2 regions of the Paraburkholderia sp. EG304 genome follow, and region 1 is predicted to be linked to the other one. Evidence: predicted binding sites of a transcription regulator. Region 1 holds the regulator's gene; the other holds the start of a gene.
The links. The regulator FNR, encoded in region 1, switches genes on or off when oxygen is low (the NO sensors DNR and NnrR bind a similar motif). The targets are predictions, from matches to a motif close to TTGATNNNNATCAA.
Positions count from the first base shown of each region.

Region 1 (4,576 bases):
GCCGTCGAGCGGCACCTTCGCGGCGCCGGGCCGCCACGCGCTGATCGCGTGGGACGGCAGCCGCGAAGCGACCCGCGCGATCCACGACGCGCTGCCGTTCCTCGCGCATGCGGCAAAAGTGACGCTGCTGACGGTGCATTCGTCCGCCGATCGTCCGCCGCAGGGCATGGCTGCGGGCGACGACATCGCCCTCACCGTCGCGCGTCACGGCGTGAAGATCGACGTGCGCGAGCTGAGCGTCGCGGACCGCACGCCGGTCGGCGACGCGCTGCTGTCGCAGGCGGCCGACCTCGGCTGCGACCTGATCGTGATGGGCGCCTACGCACATTCGCGCCTGCACGAAGTCGTGCTGGGCGGCGCGACTCGCACGATGCTCGAGTCGATGACCGTGCCGGTGCTGTTGTCGCACTGAAGTGCGCGCTTAAGGAGCCGCCATGTTTCACCGCCTACTCGTCGCGCTCGACGGCAGCGCCACCGCCTCGCGTGCGTTCGACGCCGCGCTGACCCTCGCCGCCGAATCGGGCGCCGAGCTGATGCCGCTGTACGTGATCGACGTACCCATCATCGCTTACGACGCGCCCGGCTTCGACCCTTCCACGATCGAGGACGCGTTCATCGAGGAAGGCAAGCGGATCACGGCCGACGCCCAGAGCCGGATGAGCGCGCGCGGGGTCACGGGCACGGCCCGCACCGTCGAAGCCTCGATCACCGGCGAAGACGTCGCGCATCGGATCGTCGAAACGGCGCGCGAATGGCACGCCGACGCGATCGTGATGGGCACGCATGGCCGCCGCGGGTTTCAACGGCTGATGCTCGGCAGCGTCGCCGAGCGCGTGCTGCGCCGCGCCTGTTGCCCGGTGCTAATGATTCCCGCCCAGGCGAGCAGCGCGACGCGCGGTTAGTCAGCCCCGCGAGCGCCGACAGCGGACTCACCTGAGCGGACTCACCTGAGCCGCTAGAAACTGGCTGCTGCGCGGCGCGGCGCTTCAGGGCCGCGGGTGGCCTTGTTCGTCATGCCGCACGATCAGCACCGGTATGTCGGTCGCCCGTACCAGCGACTCCGCGACGCTGCCGAGCAGAAAGCGCTGCACGCCATGGCGGCCATGCGTGCCCATCACGATCAGATCGGCCTGGATTTCGTCGGCGACGCGCGCGAGTACCGCCGACACGTTTTCAGCGTAAGCGTCGATCACCCGCACGCCGCCCGGCACCTGCGCCTCGCGCAACAGCTCGCGCGGCCCATCGAGCGCGCGGCTGGCGAAATCTTGCGCCGCGCTCGCCGGCTCCGGCTCGAAAGCCACGTCGGCATTGTTCGACCACTTGCCGTGCCCCACCACGCAGCAGGCTTCGAGCGTGGCGCCCGTCAGCTTCGCGAGCTTCAGCGCCTCGGCGAAGGCGCGCTGCGCGCTGGGACTGTCGTCGAGTGCAACCAGAATTCGTGCATACATGTCGGACTCCCTGTGAAAGCGCTGGCATGACCCGAAGTGGCGCCGTCGCGCGTTTGCACCGACAGTGTGAAGCGCGCGCCGCCACGCGGCTTGACGCAGGTCAACGGGCCGCCGCTCGGCGTCGCCGCCGCTGGACGGCATCGCCAGCAAGCCACTAGGAATATTCCTACAACCACTGCCTGAACTCCTAGCACCGCTTAAAGCGCCGCCGATATATTTCCAAGGTTAGGTCGCCAATACTGGTCGGTATGGACAGCCCCCCGTCAGCCACCTTATCGAGAGTTTTTCTCGTCGACGATGCGACCGAGGTCCGGCGCCGGCTTGCTTGCCTGATCGCGCTGATTCCCGGCATCGAAATCGCCGGCGAGTCCGCGGGCGTCGAGCACGCGTTCGACGACATCGTCGCGAGTCGCGCCGATGTCGCGGTGCTGGACCCGTGTTTCTCGGGCAAGACCGACCTGCTGCTGCTCGCTGCGCTGTCGCGGGCGCGGCCGTCCATCGTCAGCATCGTGCTGACCAATCATGACGCGACGGCGTTTCGCCGCGCGTGCGAAGCGGCGGGCGCCGACTTCTTCTTCGACAAGACCTCGGAGTTCGAGCTCGCCTGCCGCGCCATCGAAGCGATTGCCTATGCGCGCCGTGCGCATCGGGTCTGACCGCCAGGAGCCGATCATGCAAGTTGCCGCAGTCCGTGAACCCCGCCACGACGCGCCTCGCACCTCGCACGTCGTACCGATCCACGTCGCGCCCAGCACCGCGGCGGCACGCCACGCCGTCACGCGCTGCTCCACCTGCGCGATGCGCGCGATCTGCATGCCGCCCGAGCTGACGCCGGACGAACTGAGCCGGCTCGACGCGTTGATCTGCTCGACGCGCTCGATCAAACGCGGCGACGCGCTGTATCGCGCGGGCGACGAGTTTCAAAGCATCTACGCGATACGCGCCGGCTCATTCAAAACCGTGGTCATGCATCGCGACGGCCGCGAGCATGTGACCGGCTTCCAGATTGCGGGCGACTCGCTTGGCCTCGACGGCATCGGCGAGGGCAAGCAGAATTGCGATGCGATCGCGCTCGAAGATAGCGTCGTGTGCATCATTCCGTTCGCGCAGCTAGAGGCGATCTGTCGCGAGATCAAACCGATGCAGCATCACATCTATCAGATGATGAGCGGCGAGATCGTGCGCGAATCGAGCCAGATGATGCTGCTCGGGACGATGACCGCCGAGCAGCGCGTCGCGACGTTCCTGCTGAATCTGTCGAAGCGCTTCAAGGCGCGCGGCTTTTCGGCCGCGGAGTTTCATCTGCGCATGACGCGCGAGGAAATCGGCTGCTTTCTGGGCATGAAGCTCGAAACGGTGAGCCGGATGTTCTCGAAGTTCCAGCGCGAACGCCTCGTCAAGGCGAACGGCAAAACGATCCGCATCGAAGACCCGGAACGACTGGCTCGGGTTTGAGCGTCGGCGCGGCGCTCGCCTCACGTTCGTTCGCGGGACATGCCGGGTGGAACCGGCGCTCCTGAACTGATATAACTCAGTGCGTTGCGGTACGCGACCTTGCGTGGCCGCCCGGAGGAGCGATGGGTCTATCGAGCGGCGAGTCTTCCTGCTTCACCAGTGTTGCGTCCGGGTCGGACGTGTCCGTCGAGGATCGCTATTTCATGTTGGTCGAAGCGGTACAGGACTACGCGATCTTCATGCTCGACCCCGCCGGCCGCGTAACCAGCTGGAATCCCGGCGCACAGCGCATCAAGGGCTACACGCCCGAAGAAATCGTCGGCCAGCATTTCTCGAAGTTCTATACCCCGGAAGACATCGCGGCCGGCAAGCCCGCTCGCGAACTGGAAACCGCCGCAACCGTCGGCCGCGCCGAGGACGAAGGGTGGCGTGTGCGTCGCGACGGTTCGCGTTTCTGGGCCAACGTGGTCGTTTCCGCCGTGCACGATGCGTCGGGCGCGCTGCTCGGCTTTGCCAAGGTCACCCGCGATCTGACCGAGCGTATGCGTCTCGCGGAACTCGAACGCGCGAGTCAGGTATCCACGCACACGCAGATCGCCCGTGAAAACGAGCAGAAACGTATTGCACGCGAACTGCACGACGATCTCGGCCAACGGCTGACGGCGCTGAAAATGAGCGTCGCGCTGCTCGAAGCGAAGCTGAATCAGCAAGCCGACACCGAGCCGCTTGCGGCGCAAACGCATGAGCTGCAAAAGCAGATCGACTGGATGGCCGCTTCGCTGCGGCGCATCGCCGCCGATCTGCGCCCTCCGCTGCTCGACGACCTCGGACTCGCCGCCGCGCTCGACTGGTTGGCCGAAGACTTCACGAAACGCTACAACGTGCGCTCGAGCGTGCATCTCGAACCGGCCGAGCCGGTATGCGGCGAATTCGCGGCAACGGCGCTGTTTCGCATCGTTCAGGAGGCGTTGACGAACGTCGCGCGGCACGCCAAGGCGAGGCGCGTACGCATCGACATGATCTGCGCGGGCCCGACCGTATCGCTCGATATCGACGATGACGGCGTGGGTGTCGCGCTGGATCAGTCGCAGGGAACAACTTCATTCGGGCTGCTTGGCATCCGCGAACGGGTGCGGCAGTTGCGCGGCAACGTGTCGTTCACCAGCTCGCCCGGCCACGGTTTCAGGATCTCGATCCAGCTACCAGCCGACGCGCTCGTGTAGTGCTCACACGCCGCCGCGCGCCGCTACCGGGGATTACTCCTCGGGCGCTTCCTCGCCGATCTGCTCGCGCATCAGCAACACCGGACAGGTCGAGAAACGCAGCACCCGCTCCGCCACGCTGCCGATCACGAGGCGCCGCACGCCGCGCCGCCCATGCGTGCCGAGCACGAGCAGATCAGCGTGGACCTGCTCGCCGTGGCGCAACACGATCGTGGCGACGTCGTCGGACAGGCTCTCCGACTCGATCATCGCGGGCCGGCAACGCACATCGGCGGCGGCGCAGGCCTGCTCGGCCTCCTCGAGCACCGAGTGGCCGTCCTGGCGCAATGCTTCGACTAGCGCGAGCGGGTCGTAATAGCCGGCATAGGAAAAGATCGGCGTCTTGTCGACTACATAAACCGGATGCACGACGGCCTTCGTCAACGCGGCGAGATTCACCGCTTCTTTCAG
Region 1 covers NZ_JBKGUA010000069.1:11,067-15,642, forward strand. Annotated here, with positions in the region: gene ACLFKU_RS38200 (universal stress protein) at 1-412, shown strand, start outside; gene ACLFKU_RS38205 (universal stress protein) at 435-902, shown strand; gene ACLFKU_RS38210 (universal stress protein) at 987-1,448, opposite strand; gene ACLFKU_RS38215 (response regulator) at 1,697-2,104, shown strand; gene fnr (fumarate/nitrate reduction transcriptional regulator Fnr) at 2,121-2,903, shown strand; gene ACLFKU_RS38225 (PAS domain S-box protein) at 3,026-4,126, shown strand; gene ACLFKU_RS38230 (universal stress protein) at 4,160-4,576, opposite strand, start outside.

Region 2 (4,576 bases), on a different contig from region 1:
CCCCTCGCGCACGAGCGTGTGGTCGTCGGCTAGCAACACTTTGATCATGAGGCGATCTCTATCTGTTGCATCGATTGCAAGGGAAACATATCCACAGTTGCCTTCGACTGTCTACCGATTGGAGGACACGACTATTATCCGCCTCCCACAGCAAGCAGTACGCGCCATTTGTGGACGGCGTCGGTCCAAGCGTGCTCCCATCGCAGGGTGGGCAGTGTTATTCAGCGTCTCCTGAAGGACGTGGCCTCGCGCCACCGCCCCATGCCGTGAATAATCCGTAGTAAGCGGTTCGCGGGGACGGCGCGCGCATTGGCCCGGTGGCCCTTTATCCACACCTGCGCCGTCCCGCAGCGCTCATTTAGCTCGGGCGCCGCTCAATGCGCCATCAACACCGGCACCGTCATCGATTCGAGCATCGTCCGCGTGACGCCGCCCCACACCCGTTCACGCGCACGCGAATGGCCATACGCACCCATCACCAGCAGATCGGCGTGCAGGTCCGAGACCCGGTTGAGCAGCGTCGCGCCCGTGCCCGCGACGCGAAGGCGCGGCGTCGTCGAGAACGACGCGCGCACGCCGTGCGCCTCGAGCCATGCTGCGACGTCGATCGCGCTGGGTCCTGTTTCACGGTCATGCGTGGGCCCGACGACGTCGACGCTGACAAAGCGCGCGCGTTGAAGCAGCGGCATCGCGTCGGCGATCGCTCGTGAGGCTTCGCGGCTGCCGTCCCACGCGATCAACACGTTCTCGCCAAGCGTCGGCACCGCACCCGCGTGCGGGATCACGAGCGCGGGTCGCCCCGCGCCCAGCACGACCTCGCCGACGAAATGCCGATCGACGTAAGTCGCGGGATCGTGCGGGTCGGGTTGGCCGAGCACCAGCAGGTCGGCGTGGCGCGCATGAAGTGTGGTCACATCGACCGGCGAGCCCTCCGGCGTGCGCCATTCCGCTGTGCGGCCGGCGCGCTCGGCCGCGGCTAGAAATGCCTGCTGAGCCGTCTCACGGCGATCGGCCGACAGTGCGGCGAGCTGGGCGACGAAACCGTCGTCGGTGCCGAACAGCGGTTTCGCGAAGTCCTCGCACACGACATGCAAACCGATCAGGTGTGCGTCCCAACGCTGCGCAAGATCGAGCGCGAGCGCGACGCGCGCGTCGCAGCGACGGCTGTCGTCGATATGAACGAGCAGGGTCTTGTAGCTCATGTCAGCTCCTTTTCGGCGGACGCGGTGACGGACTGATCGTCGGGTTCAACGACCGCACGAGCCGGAATCAACAGGACCGGGCAGCGGGCGCTACGCAGCACGCGCTCGGCGACGCTGCCGAGCATGACGCGCCGAAAGCCGCGGCGGCCGTGCGTACCCATCACGATGGCATCGGCGTTCCATTCGAGCGCCGCCGCGATGATGCGCTTCGCGACGCCTTCGCCGGGGATCGAGGCTTCCACGGTGCGTGGCGTGCCCTTGACGCCGTGCGCTGCCAGCCGGCTCTTCGCGTCGGTCGCGATCCGCTGGCCTTCTTCGATGAAGGCGTCCTCGATCACGGACGGATCGAAACCCGGCGTGTCGTACGCCATGATGGGCATATCGATCACATACAGCGGCATCAATTCGGCACCGGACTCGGCGGCGAGGGTCAATGCGGCATCGAAGGCTCGAGAGACGGTATCGCTGCCGTCGAGCGCGACCAGTAGGCGGTGAAACATAATGGTCTCCTTAAGCGCGATCTTCAGTGCGACAACAGCACTGGCACGGTCATCGACTCGAGCATCGTGCGCGTTGCGCGTCCCAGTACGACTTCATGCAGCCGGGAGTGTGCGTACGCGCCCATCACGATCAGGTCGCAGCCGAGCTCCGACGCCTGCGACAGCAAAGCATCGCCGACCGGCGTGTCGTTTTCGATGGTCAGCTCTCGCACGTCGATCTTTACGCCGTGACGCGCGATGGTCAGCGCGATGTCCGCGCCGGGAATCCGATCGCGCGGCGGTCGATCGCTGGGCGAATGAACCGTCAGCAGCGACACCTTCGCGGCATGCGCGAGGAACGGCAGCGCGTCGTGGATCGCGCGGGTGGCTTCACGGCTGCCGTCCCACGCGATCAGCACGTGCCGGCCCGGCGGCGTGACGCGCCCGCTCGACGGCACCAGCAATACCGGCCGTCCCGTCGACAGCACGACGTGCTCGACGAACTGTTCGGCGACGAACGCCTCGGGGTCGACCGGATCAGTCTGTCCGAGCACGATCAGATCGGCGAGACGGGCGTACGGCGGCACAACGTCGTTCGCATAGCCGTCTGCGGTGATCCACTGACCTTCGACCTTTGCACGCGCGAGTTCGGCATGAAAGAGCCGCTCGAGCGAGCCAGCCCTTTCGTGGCGCTGGCGCTCGTGCTCCGCGTAGTACTCGGCAGTGCCAGCCATGACGAAGAACGCGTGGCGCGGTGGCACATAGGTCGAAAACAGACCGGTCAGCCCCGCGTGAAACCGGTGTGCAAGCTGCAATGCGATCTCGAGACGCGGATGCGCGCGAACGCTCGTATCGAGGTGAACGAGAATGCTTTTGTAGCTCATCGTCAAGGCTCCCTGACAGACCGCGTGGAAACGGGCGCAACCCGTGGTGACATTTAGTCTATGGTCCAGCCCGGCGCGACTGTTGACGCAGATCAAGCACGCGGATGCCGCACGCCAGTTGACGTGGGTCAATCGCTGCCGGCCGAGCTCAATTACTCTGACACCACCGCCCGCGAGTCGAATCTTGATCGAAGCGGCATCGCATCGCGAGCCGGCACGTTCGCAGCGCATGACGCTCAATTGGCGGATGAGGTGCCCAATGTCCGCTGTCGGAGAAAGCATATGTCCGAGCGTTGCAGGATTCTCATCGTCTATTACTCGCGAACCGGCACAACGCGGCGTGATGCCGAGCTGCTCGCGTCCAGGCTGGACGCCGACATCGAACCGATCCGCGAACCCGGCGGTCCCGAGCCGCGTAACGGTGCACGCGGTTTCGTCAGATCGTTGATGGATGCGCTGTGTCATCGACACGCCGAGGTCATGCCGGCGTTGCTCGACGTCGCAGCGTATGACCTCGTCGTCGTTGGCGCGCCCGTCTGGGCACGCGGCGCATGCGCGCCAGCTCGGGCGTGGTTGGAATTGCACGGCCCGCAGGTTCGCCGGCTCGCGCTGTTTTGCTGCGAGGGCGCGTTCGGCGGCAAAGAGGCGCTGAAGCAGATGTCTGAGGCGGCGGGCAAGGTGCCGCTTGCGACCTGCGTGTTTACCGGCAGTGACCTGTATCGACGCAAAGACGGCGTCAAGCGCGACACGTTCGCGCAGAAGATCAGGTCGAGAATGGCGGCACGCCGCGAGATGGAGTGGCTGGTGTAGCGGGGTGTTCAGGCTCGCGGTCGAAAACGCTGCGACTCGACGCGCAGCGAGCCGCGCAACGCGTCGAAGTCGGTGCGCGGATGACGATGCACAGGCGTTCCGTCCGGAGCCGTGAGAGCGGGTGCTTGCGCGCGAGCAAGACCCTCCGTCAGTTCGAGTCGTTCGTTGTAGAGATCCAGCACGTCGGCAAAGGCCACAGCGACTTCGCGATCGGCAACCGGCACCATGTCGCCCCCGCATCCTGACATGCAGAGCAGCGTGAACAGAAACGAAACGATCAGGGCGGGTCTCAGTCGTCCTCGCCGGGTAGTGTGGATGTGGCCGGGGCGGTATTCATCGCAAGCGTAGACGCGTGGCAGTGGCACCGCTTGATCGCCGTCAATGGGATGTTTGATCAGGATCAGTCTTCATACGCGACGAGCCGCTATGTTTGGAGACACCCGGGAAGCGATCGTCACGGGACGCGACGCGATCGTCGATGTCGAGTTCGCTGCACACGAGCTGCGGTTGGCCGGGTTCAGACGCGACAAAGACTGGAAACCCGATGAACAGCAAACTCAGCGAGATCCATAAATGCATTGGTTCGGCGGCCACACCGACACCGGCGCGGTCATAAAGCGCGCCGCGTATCGGATCTGGGTGTCGATCCTATCTGTGGTGCTCGTTGCCGGATGCGCGAGCACCGCGCGCGAGGCGGCCTTCCGCCGCGAGGAAGTCGCGCTGTTCGAGGCGCGTCAACAAGCGTCTGTGCGTTGCGAACCGACGGTCGATTGCGAGTCGGCATGGGTACGCACGCGCGCGTTCGTCGCGACGCATTCGGCGAGCCGCATCGTCCGCGCTGACGATACGCTGATCGAAACCGCGTTGCCGCATTCGTTCGGCTTCGTGTATCTCGCGGCGCAGAAGGGACGGCTCGACGAAGATCACGCGCTAATTCAGCTGAAAGCGATGTGCCGCGGCATGTACCGCACCGACGGTAACGCGAGCGTGATGTATTGGACCTGTGCGAATGCGATCGTCGCGGTCGAGGACGAGTTTCGCGCGTTTATGAGCGAAGCGAAATGACGAGCTTCAGCGAGCTCGAATGCGTATCAGTGCACGGGATCACTCCGCCGAATCAGTCCGCAAAGCGCATGACCACACTACGTTGACCTGCATCAAATAGGTGGCCGGTCGTATGCGTATCTTGAGCTTGAGGTCG
Region 2 covers NZ_JBKGUA010000053.1:18,915-23,490, forward strand. Annotated here, with positions in the region: gene ACLFKU_RS35615 (response regulator) at 1-48, opposite strand, end outside; gene ACLFKU_RS35620 (universal stress protein) at 375-1,202, opposite strand; gene ACLFKU_RS35625 (universal stress protein) at 1,199-1,702, opposite strand; gene ACLFKU_RS35630 (universal stress protein) at 1,726-2,565, opposite strand; gene ACLFKU_RS35635 (flavodoxin family protein) at 2,848-3,375, shown strand; gene ACLFKU_RS35640 (hypothetical protein) at 3,384-3,602, opposite strand; gene ACLFKU_RS35645 (hypothetical protein) at 3,949-4,440, shown strand.
Region 2: the regulator FNR is predicted to act here: its motif matches at 2,648-2,661, upstream of ACLFKU_RS35630 (universal stress protein).